One region of the Arthrobacter sp. CAN_A214 genome, then DNA from elsewhere that is predicted to be linked to it. Evidence: predicted binding sites of a transcription regulator. Region 1 holds the regulator's gene; the other holds the start of a gene.
What was found. The regulator LexA, encoded in region 1, represses DNA repair genes until DNA is damaged. The targets are predictions, from matches to a motif close to TCGAACANNTGTTCGA.

Region 1 (4,417 bases):
ACCGGTGAAGTGCCCGCCGATCAGGTGGTATTCCTGGCCGGCGGGTTCCCCGCCGTGCACGAGGAAGGGCCTGCCCGAGATATCGACGACGGCGTTCGCCAGCGCCTCGTCGAGTGGAACGGTCGCCTCCCCGAACCGGCGAATGCCGGCCTTCGTTCCCAACGCTTCACGCAACGCTTCGCCGAGGGCGATTGCGGTGTCCTCGACGGTGTGGTGGACATCTATGTGGGTGTCTCCGGTTGATTTCACCGTCATGTCGATGAGTGAGTGCTTCGCCAGTGCAGTCAGCATGTGGTCGTAGAACGGCACCGTGGTACTGATCTCCGACTCCCCGGTCCCGTCGAGATCGATTTCGACGAGCACGCTGGATTCGCTGGTGGTGCGCTCGATCCGCGCAGTGCGGCCGGCGGAAATCTCCACGGTCATGGCGGTCCTTCGGTAGGTTGGGTGCTGCACCCAGGTCGGGGGCGATCGGGCCGCCCTCTTTGGTACCAGTCTAGGAGACAGTCCTTACAGGAGGGTGCGGAGGGTGTCGAGGAACACTGTGGTCTCCGACTCAGTGCCGGCCGTCACCCGGAGGTGGCCTTCGATGCCGACGTCGCGGATCAGGACCCCTGCGTCGAGCAGCCCGCTCCACACAGCACGGGGATCGTCCAGGCCGCCGAAGAAGACGAAGTTCGCATCCGAGGGAGCCGGTGACAGTCCCAGTTCCCGCAATTCGGCCACGATGCGGTCGCGCTGTGCCTTGATGGCCTCGACGTTGGCGAGCAGGGTGTCGGAGTGGGTCAGGGCGGCGTTGGCTGCCGCCTGGGTGATCGCGGAAAGGTGGTACGGAAGCCGAACCAGGCGAAGCGCATCGGCGATTTCGGGCGCGGCCGCGAGGTAGCCGAGCCGCGCTCCGGCCAACGCGAAGGCCTTACTCATGGTGCGGGACACGATGAGGCGCTCCCTGCCGGGCAGGAGCGTCAGCGCGCTGCTGGTACCCGACGTCGCGAACTCGCCGTAGGCCTCGTCGACGATGATGATGGCCCGCTCCTTCTCCCCCGCCTCGTAGGCTGCCTCGACGACGTCGAGGCCGAGCGCCGTACCGGTGGGGTTGTTGGGTGAACAGAGGAATACGATGTTCGCCCGTGACTCGCGGACGTGCCGGGCGGTGTCGGATGCGGTCATCTCGAACGCCGCGCGCCGTCCGGCCGTGACGTACCGGGTGTCCGTACTGCTGGCCAGGAGCGGGTACATGGAGTACGTCGGAGGGAACCCGAGGGCTGTCCGCCCCGGGCCGCCGAACGCCTGAAGGATCTGCTGGAGCACCTCGTTCGAACCGTTGGCTGCCCAGATCTGATCCGGGGTAATGCCATGGCCGAGATAGGCCGCCAGATTGACACGCAGCTCCGTGAACTCCCGGTCCGGGTACCGGTTGAGCCCGCGAGTAGCTACTTCCACGGCCGCGACGATCGCTGCGGAGACGTCCGCCGGAACGCCGTGCGTGTTCTCGTTCACATTGAGGAGGATCGGCACATCGATCTGCGGCGCCCCGTACGGGAGGAGCCCTACGAGATTGTTCCTCAGCGGGAGATGGGCAAGTGCCTCTTCACGGTCCGTCACCCTGCAAGTTTAATCGATGGGCGGGCCGTCCGGAGAATTGGACCATCCGGCCACGCTTGCGGAGTCCACTCTCCGAACCGGTGTTCCCCAGCGAATCGGCTATCAGCCGCCGACCGGCACCGCGAGGGATTGACCTGCCTGGACCACCGAGGATTTGAGGCCGTTGAGTTCAACCAGCTCAGCCACGAACTCACGGGGATCGCGGTCCGGCGCAAACTCTCCGGCAAGCCCCCACAGGGTCTCCCCCTGGCCCACACTGACGTTGATGGTTTCAGTAGGTGCTGGCTCGCTGTCCATCGCCTTGGCCTGGGAGGTGAGCGAAACCCCGAATATCAGAACCAACGCCACGAGCAGAACCGTGGGAAGGCCCACCAGCACAAGCCGCCCACGCCGTGTCAGATGAATCGGGGCGGACTTCGTACTCGGCGAAGGCCGGTCCGCCACCACTTCACGGAGCGCGTCGTTCGAACGATTGCCGTCGACGAGCGGAGTGCTGGTCCTGACGATGGTGAGTGCTGCCATGGCTGTACCTCTTTCGGATCTTCGAATCGGTCGGACGGCACTGAATCGTGAATTAGAACACGTATTCGATTTTCTTCCTGCTTATTTTTAGCACCTGCGAACGAGCTTTGTCGAGACTCACTCGAACATATGTTTGAAATCACGCCGCGGGTGTTCTAGCGTTGACATCGAAGCAGGATGCAGAGTGGATACCCGGTGGACTTGCTGCTTTCCACATCACCACCCGCCACCGACAAAACAGGCCGGCGGCGTCTGATGAACCGGACACGGGGCACCAAGGAGAGGACGACCGGTGGCAGAGCACGAGGCGGCAGAGCATGGAGTTTCCGGCCCCACGCTGAAGGAGGTTCCGGCAGCAGAGGGCGGCGCTGTCAGCGCAGGGCGGGGGCGCCCACGGGGCCGTGCGGTCGGCAAGGGACTGACCGACCGGCAGAAGACGATTCTCGAGACGATCCAGCGGTCGATCGGTTCGAACGGGTATCCGCCCTCGATGCGAGAGATCGGCGACGTCGTCGGCCTGGCGAGCCTGTCAAGCGTCACGCACCAGTTGGCCCAACTCGAGCGCCTTGGCTATATCCGCCGCGATCCGAAGCGCCCGAGGGCCATGGAGATCCTTCTTCCACTGACGCTGACCGACGCCACGGAGCCCGAGAATCCGGATTTCCCAGCAGGGACGGGGAGCCTGCATCGGGGTGCCGTCGACACCGCGATGGTGCCGCTCGTCGGCCGCATCGCAGCCGGTGGGCCCATTCTCGCCGACCAGGTGGTCGAAGAAATCCTGCCCCTCCCCCGCCAACTGGTGGGCCACGGCGAACTGTTCATGCTGAAAATCTCGGGTGACTCGATGATCGATGCCGCCATCTGCGATGGCGACTGGGTGGTGGTCCGCCGGCAGCAGAGCGCCCTCAACGGCGACATCGTCGCCGCGCTGCTCGACGACGAGGCGACGGTGAAGACGTTCCGCCAGCGTGACGGTCACACCTGGCTGCTGCCGCAGAACACCCGCTACGAACCCATCCTTGGCGACCATGCGAGCATCATGGGCAAAGTCGTCTCGGTGCTGAGGGCCCTCTAGCCCACCCGGGCGTCCGGCGCGGGAGCAGCGAGCCGCTCAAGGATTCCGAGAGCGATCGCCCGGTCCGTCGTTGTCCAGAAGGGCGGCAGCGCTGCACGGAGGAATCCCCCGTAGCGGGCATTCGCGAGCCGTGAATCGAGCACCGCCACCATACCCCGGTCACCCGACGCCCGGATCAGGCGCCCTGCGCCCTGGGCGAGGCGGACAGCGGCATGGGTCGCTGACACACTCATGAAGCCATTGCCACCCGCACGCGCGACGGCGCGGGTCCTCGCCGTCATCAGCGGGTCGTCAGGACGTGGGAATGGAATCCGGTCGATCACCACGAGCCGGCAGGCATTGCCCGGCACGTCGACGCCCTGCCAGAGGGACAGGGTGCCGAACAGACAGGTGTCCGGTTCCTCCGAGAATTGCCGCACGAGGGATGACAGGGATGATTCGCCCTGACAGAGGATCTCGAAACCCACCTTCGGCCTCAGCGCCTCGGCTGCCTCCTCGGCTGCACGCTTCGAGGAGAAGAGCCCCAGCGCGCCTCCCCGTGAGGCAGTGAGAAGGGCCTCGAGTTCCGCCAACTGGGCACCTGAGGTGCCGCGCTCCGGTTTCGGGAGATCCTTCGCAACATACAGCACCCCCTGGCGGGGGTAATCGAAGGGGCTGCCGACGTCCACTCCGGTCCAGGCCGGCGCGCCGTCACCAGCAAGGCCGAGCGACCCGGCGACGGGGCCGAATTCCGCGCCGATCGCAAGGGTAGCCGACGTGAGGATCACAGTATGATCCGCGAACAGACCCTCGCGCAGCCTGCCGGCCACGGAGAGCGGAGCGACGTTCAGGGTAGCCGGAGCACTGTCGTCGGGAATTCCATAGCCGGAACCCGGAGTGAAGGAACTGGCGCGCGAAGCCCACACCACCTCGTTCGACGTAGAGGCGGCGAGGATCCGCTCGCACAGATCGAAGATGAGGGTCAATCGCGCGCGCGCCATTTGCCGGCCGCCGTCGGCGTCGCCGGTTTTGCCGTCGGTCTTCGTGTCCGACAGGGCAGCACGGCAGGCACTCCGCACCTGGTCCAGCGACTGTTCGACCGCCTCGGGCAGCCCTCCGGGCAGCAGGCCCGATGGAAGAAGCTCGGCGGCGGCCTCGAAAGCACTTCCCGCACTGTCCAGTACACCTGTTCCGATGGAGGCGTGCCGCCGCAGCGCGGTCGACGCCGCGCTGATC
Region 2 (4,417 bases), on a different contig from region 1:
CAGGTGGGGCTGCCGCTCGACCTCGTCAACCGTCGTCCGCTGACCCTCTCGGGCGGCCAGCGGCAGCGGGTCGCGATTGCGCGGGCGCTCGCCCTGCAGCCGCGGGTCCTGCTGCTCGACGAACCGGTCTCGGCGCTCGACGTCTCCATCCAGGCGCAGGTGCTCGACCTCCTCGCCGACCTGCAGGAGCAGCTGGGCCTGAGCTATCTCTTCATCAGCCACGACCTAGGTGTGATCCACCATGTCAGCGACGACGTCCTCGTGATGAAGGACGGCCGCGTGGTCGAGGCGGGCACGGCGTCGTCGTTGTTCACCAACCCGACTACCGACTACACCCGGGCGCTGCTCGCGGCCGTTCCCGAAATGCCGGCGCGGGTCCTACCCTCCACTCCAGCACAAGGAGCAGCATCATGACCACGCAGACCATCGACCTTGCAGTCACTACCTCTTATGCCTCACTCGCGGTGCGGTTCCGGCCGCTGTTCGAGCAGATCGCGTCTGGTTCCGCCGAGCGCGAGACGGACCGGACACTGCTGCACGAGCAGGTCCGACTGCTTGCCGACGCCGGCTTCGGCGCACTGCGCGTGCCGCGGAAGTACGGCGGCGCGGGCGTTTCTGCGCCCCACTTCTTCCGGCTGCTGATCGAGCTGGCCGCGGCGGAATCGAACCTTGCGCAGGCGTTGCGCTCGCACATCGCGTTCGTGGAGGACCGGCTGTATGCCGACGACGGCGAATGGCTGAGCCGTGTGGCCGCCGGCGCACTGCTCGGTAACGCGTGGACGGAGACCGGACCGGTCGCCGTCGGTGGCGTGAGCACGACGATCGAGCGCGACGGCGATGCGTACCGCGTGAACGGCACGAAGTACTACACGACGGGGAGCCTGTATGCCGACTGGATCCAGACGGGTGCGCGGACGCCCGACGGCGTCGACATCATCGCGCTGGTGCAGCGCGATGCCCCCGGCGTGGAAATCATCGACGACTGGGACGGCTTCGGCCAGCGGCTGACGGCGAGCGGTACGACGGTGTTCACCGACGTGCGGGTGCCGCTTACAAATGTCCTGGTCGAAACCGAGCATGCGCCATACAACACGGGGGTGTACCAGCTGATCCATGTGGCGACGCTCGCCGGCATCGCGAAGGCAGCAGTGCGCGACGTCGCTGTGGAGGTGCGAGGGCGGACGCGGACGTTCAGTCACGGGAGCCAGGTGCGGCCGAGTGAGGACATCCAGATTCAGCAGGTCGTCGGAGAGGTGTCGGCACTGGCGTTCACCGCGGAAGCTGCGGCGCTGAGGGTGGCGGAGCAGTTGCAGGAGGCGTTCGAGGCGCAGGAAGATTTGATTGCTTGTACTGCGGATGGAGCTGACGGCGCTGTCCGGGTAGCTGGAGACGGGGAGGCCAGGGCTGCTGCGGACCGGGCCGCGCTCGACGTCGAATTCGGCTCCTCCCAGGCGCAGATCGTGGTCACCGAGCTGGTGCAACGCGCGTGCACCACCATCTTCGATGCGTTGGGGGCGTCGTCAACGCGGCGCGGGCTGCAGCTGGACCGGCATTGGCGGAACGCGAGGGTGATCTCGTCGCACAATCCGGTGGTGTACAAGTCGCGGGTCGTCGGAGACTGGGAAATCAATGGGACCGTGCCGAACTTCGTGTGGCGTGCGGGGACGGCCAGGCCTTCCGAATAGGGGTCATGGGCGGGTGCGGACGGCAGCCCCCGCCCATGACCGGTGGGGGTTAGGGCCCTCGATGATTCGCACCTACCGGGCAGACCTTGTTTTCAGCGTGCTGCTGTTTCAGTGTGCTGCTGCCAGGAGAGCTTCGGCTGCCGACTGTTCGCCCTGTGCCAGGCCGTCCAGTTTTTCGGCCAGTGCCGCGAAGGCCATCGATCCCTGCCGCTTCCCTCCGGAACTCTGCCCAGGAGGGCCGGAACGCACCTGGTGCGGACCATTCATCCCCGGAGAGAAACTCCTGGACCTGGGTCAGTGCTGAAACGCGGAGGGCGCCATCGGCGAGAAGTGCGGGCCATCCCTTTTTGGTCCGTGTGTTCCGTAGGCGATCGGCCCAGGTCCGCATTCCTTCGACACCGAAGTTCCTGTTGAAACGCTCGGGAATCCCCTCCTGGCCCTTTGTGCCCAGCAGCGCCACCGCAGTGTCCCGGAGCGCGGCTCGGGCGTCGGATTCGTGGGTGGCAGGAGTGCCTGAACCTTCACCAACGACATGGGCCTGCCAGTGACCGTCCGCTTTCCGGCTCGCCCTGGCCGCAGCAAGGTCAGCAGCACTGACGGTCCAGACCCGGCCGGCGCCGTCGAAAGGAACTGAATCATCTACCCGGAGGCCTGACCTCCTTTGCCTTCTGCAAACCGGAAGCGTGGGTACCGGTGAGAAGGTCAGGCGCTGGGTTCGCCTTTACCCAAGGGTAGGACTGAACTGCCGTCCCGGCAATCAGCTGTTGTGGTGCCATCCTCCTGTGGAGGAATAGTGACACTAATCCCCCTCCACAATGGCCCGAATTCGCTCGATAATAGTACACATATTCGATAGAATTGGGCATGGCCGTCGCACCGCTCGAGTAGCCCGAAGAGAGTGAAACTTTGCTGGAATCGATGCGGTCCGACCTCCTCGATTTCGGGAAGGAAATGGCGGGGAGTTACCTGACGCTCAGCAGGCGTGAAGTGGTGCAGACGCTCGTGAAGATCGAGGAAATCGCCAAGCTCGTGGACTATCTGCAGGTGGTTGCCGCTCGTGCCGTCCAGGATCAGGACATCGCCACCACCGGAGAGCGGCAGGCGACAGGCTCCCTCCTCACACGGGCGGAGCGAAGTATCTCCGAGCGAATTTCCGGTGGTGCCTTGGAAAGCACGACAGAGGCTGGCCCTGAGGGTGGTTTCGGTAACGCCGGGCAGCAGAACAAGTCCTCCGCGCTTCCGGAATTCAAGAACTGTGCCGACTACCTGCGGGCAAGACTCGGCATCAGCCGCAGCGAGGCAAACCGCCGCTTGAGGCTGGCGGATAACATCTTGCCCGACCTTGCCGGATGTGGTGCCGCAACCGCCGCCCCGATGGTTGCGTTGGGCTCGGCGCTGGGTTCCGGCTTCGTGATCGGACGCGCCGCTTCCATCATCTGTGATGCGGTGCAGCGGGTTCAGTCCTTCGCGACGCCACTGCAGCTCGACTCGATGGAGCACCACCTCACTCGGCAGGCGGTGGAATCGGATGAAGACGTCCTTCGGGTGCTCGCTCGTCGGTGGGAGGGCGTGCTGGATCAGGATGGACAGGAACCCACGGAGAAAGTGCTCCAGGCGCGGCAAGGAGTCTTCCTCAAGGGCAGGCGTAACGGCTTGCATTTCATGGAAATCGGCGCCACCGACGAGCAGTTCGAGCACCTGGTGACGGTCATGAACACCGCTACCAACCCGCGGGGAAAGACTCCGGACACCGCAAACCACGCGGCATCAGGTGGCTCACGCGGTGCCACCGATGTGTCGGACAGTACCGCGGAGGCAGATCCATGCCGCCCCACCCGGCCGCAGAACCTCCTCGATGGGTTGGTTGCGGCCTGCAGGATCGCCCTGGCGACAGACAGCCTTCCCGCAGCAGGCGGCCATCGGCCTCAGGTGATGGTGACCATCAGCTATCAGGATCTCGTGGGTGAGACGGAACGCGCGGGTCATGCAGTGTTCGGGCAGCAGATCAGCGCCCGCAGCATTCGCAGGTTGGCCTGTGACGCAGACTTGATTCCGCTGGTCCTTGGCGGCAAGGGCCAGATCCTCGACATCGGAAGATCACAGCGGCTCTTCCCGCCACACCTGCGGCGAGGACTTGTCGCGAGGGACAAAGGGTGCGGATTCCCGGACTGCGCAATCCCGGCAACCTGGTGCGAAGCCCACCATATTGTTCCCTGGGCCAAGGGCGGAACAACGAATATCAATGACGGCGTCCTTCTGTGTTCACGCCATCATCACGTCATTCACGAGGGCAACTGGACCGTCGAATCGCGGCAGGGCATCCCGTGGTTCGAGCCACCGAAATACCTCGACCCTGGCCGAACCCTTCGAAGGAACAGGTTCTGGCAAGTGGAGGCAGCAGTCCATGAGCAACTCCTGTACGACGACCACTGATTTTCTACTGTCCGGGGTTGGCGGCGAGGCTAGAGCATCCACCGAGGCGACCTGCCAACCATTCCGCACCACGAGTTGAGCAGAGAGATTTTCGGCATGTTCGGTGAGCAGTACGGACTGATCAACAACATCCTCGGCAGCTTCGGGATCGACCCGATTCTGTGGAAGAACGAAACACTCCCGGGCCACATCGCGATCGCCACCATGGTGTCCGTGATCGTCACTGCCTCCATTGGCGGACTCCAGATCTTCACCAAACCACGCCTCTTCGACCCCGTGGCTGCAGGAGGCACCCAGCG

Region 2: a site for LexA is predicted at 2,523-2,538, ahead of IWX65_RS05255 (HNH endonuclease signature motif containing protein). Genes of this name have one in related genera too.

The regions. Positions count from the first base shown of each region.
Region 1 covers NZ_JADOUU010000007.1:108,156-112,572, reverse strand. Annotated here, with positions in the region: gene hisB (imidazoleglycerol-phosphate dehydratase HisB) at 1-426, opposite strand, end outside; gene IWX65_RS08685 (histidinol-phosphate transaminase) at 511-1,605, opposite strand; gene IWX65_RS08680 (LysM peptidoglycan-binding domain-containing protein) at 1,708-2,127, opposite strand; gene lexA (transcriptional repressor LexA) at 2,546-3,202, shown strand; gene IWX65_RS08670 (ATP-dependent DNA helicase) at 3,199-4,417, opposite strand, start outside.
Region 2 covers NZ_JADOUU010000004.1:30,679-35,095, forward strand. Annotated here, with positions in the region: gene IWX65_RS05245 (dipeptide ABC transporter ATP-binding protein) at 1-414, shown strand, start outside; gene IWX65_RS05250 (acyl-CoA dehydrogenase family protein) at 411-1,685, shown strand; gene IWX65_RS05255 (HNH endonuclease signature motif containing protein) at 2,592-4,118, shown strand; partial or broken gene IWX65_RS05260 (sugar ABC transporter permease) at 4,215-4,417, shown strand, end outside.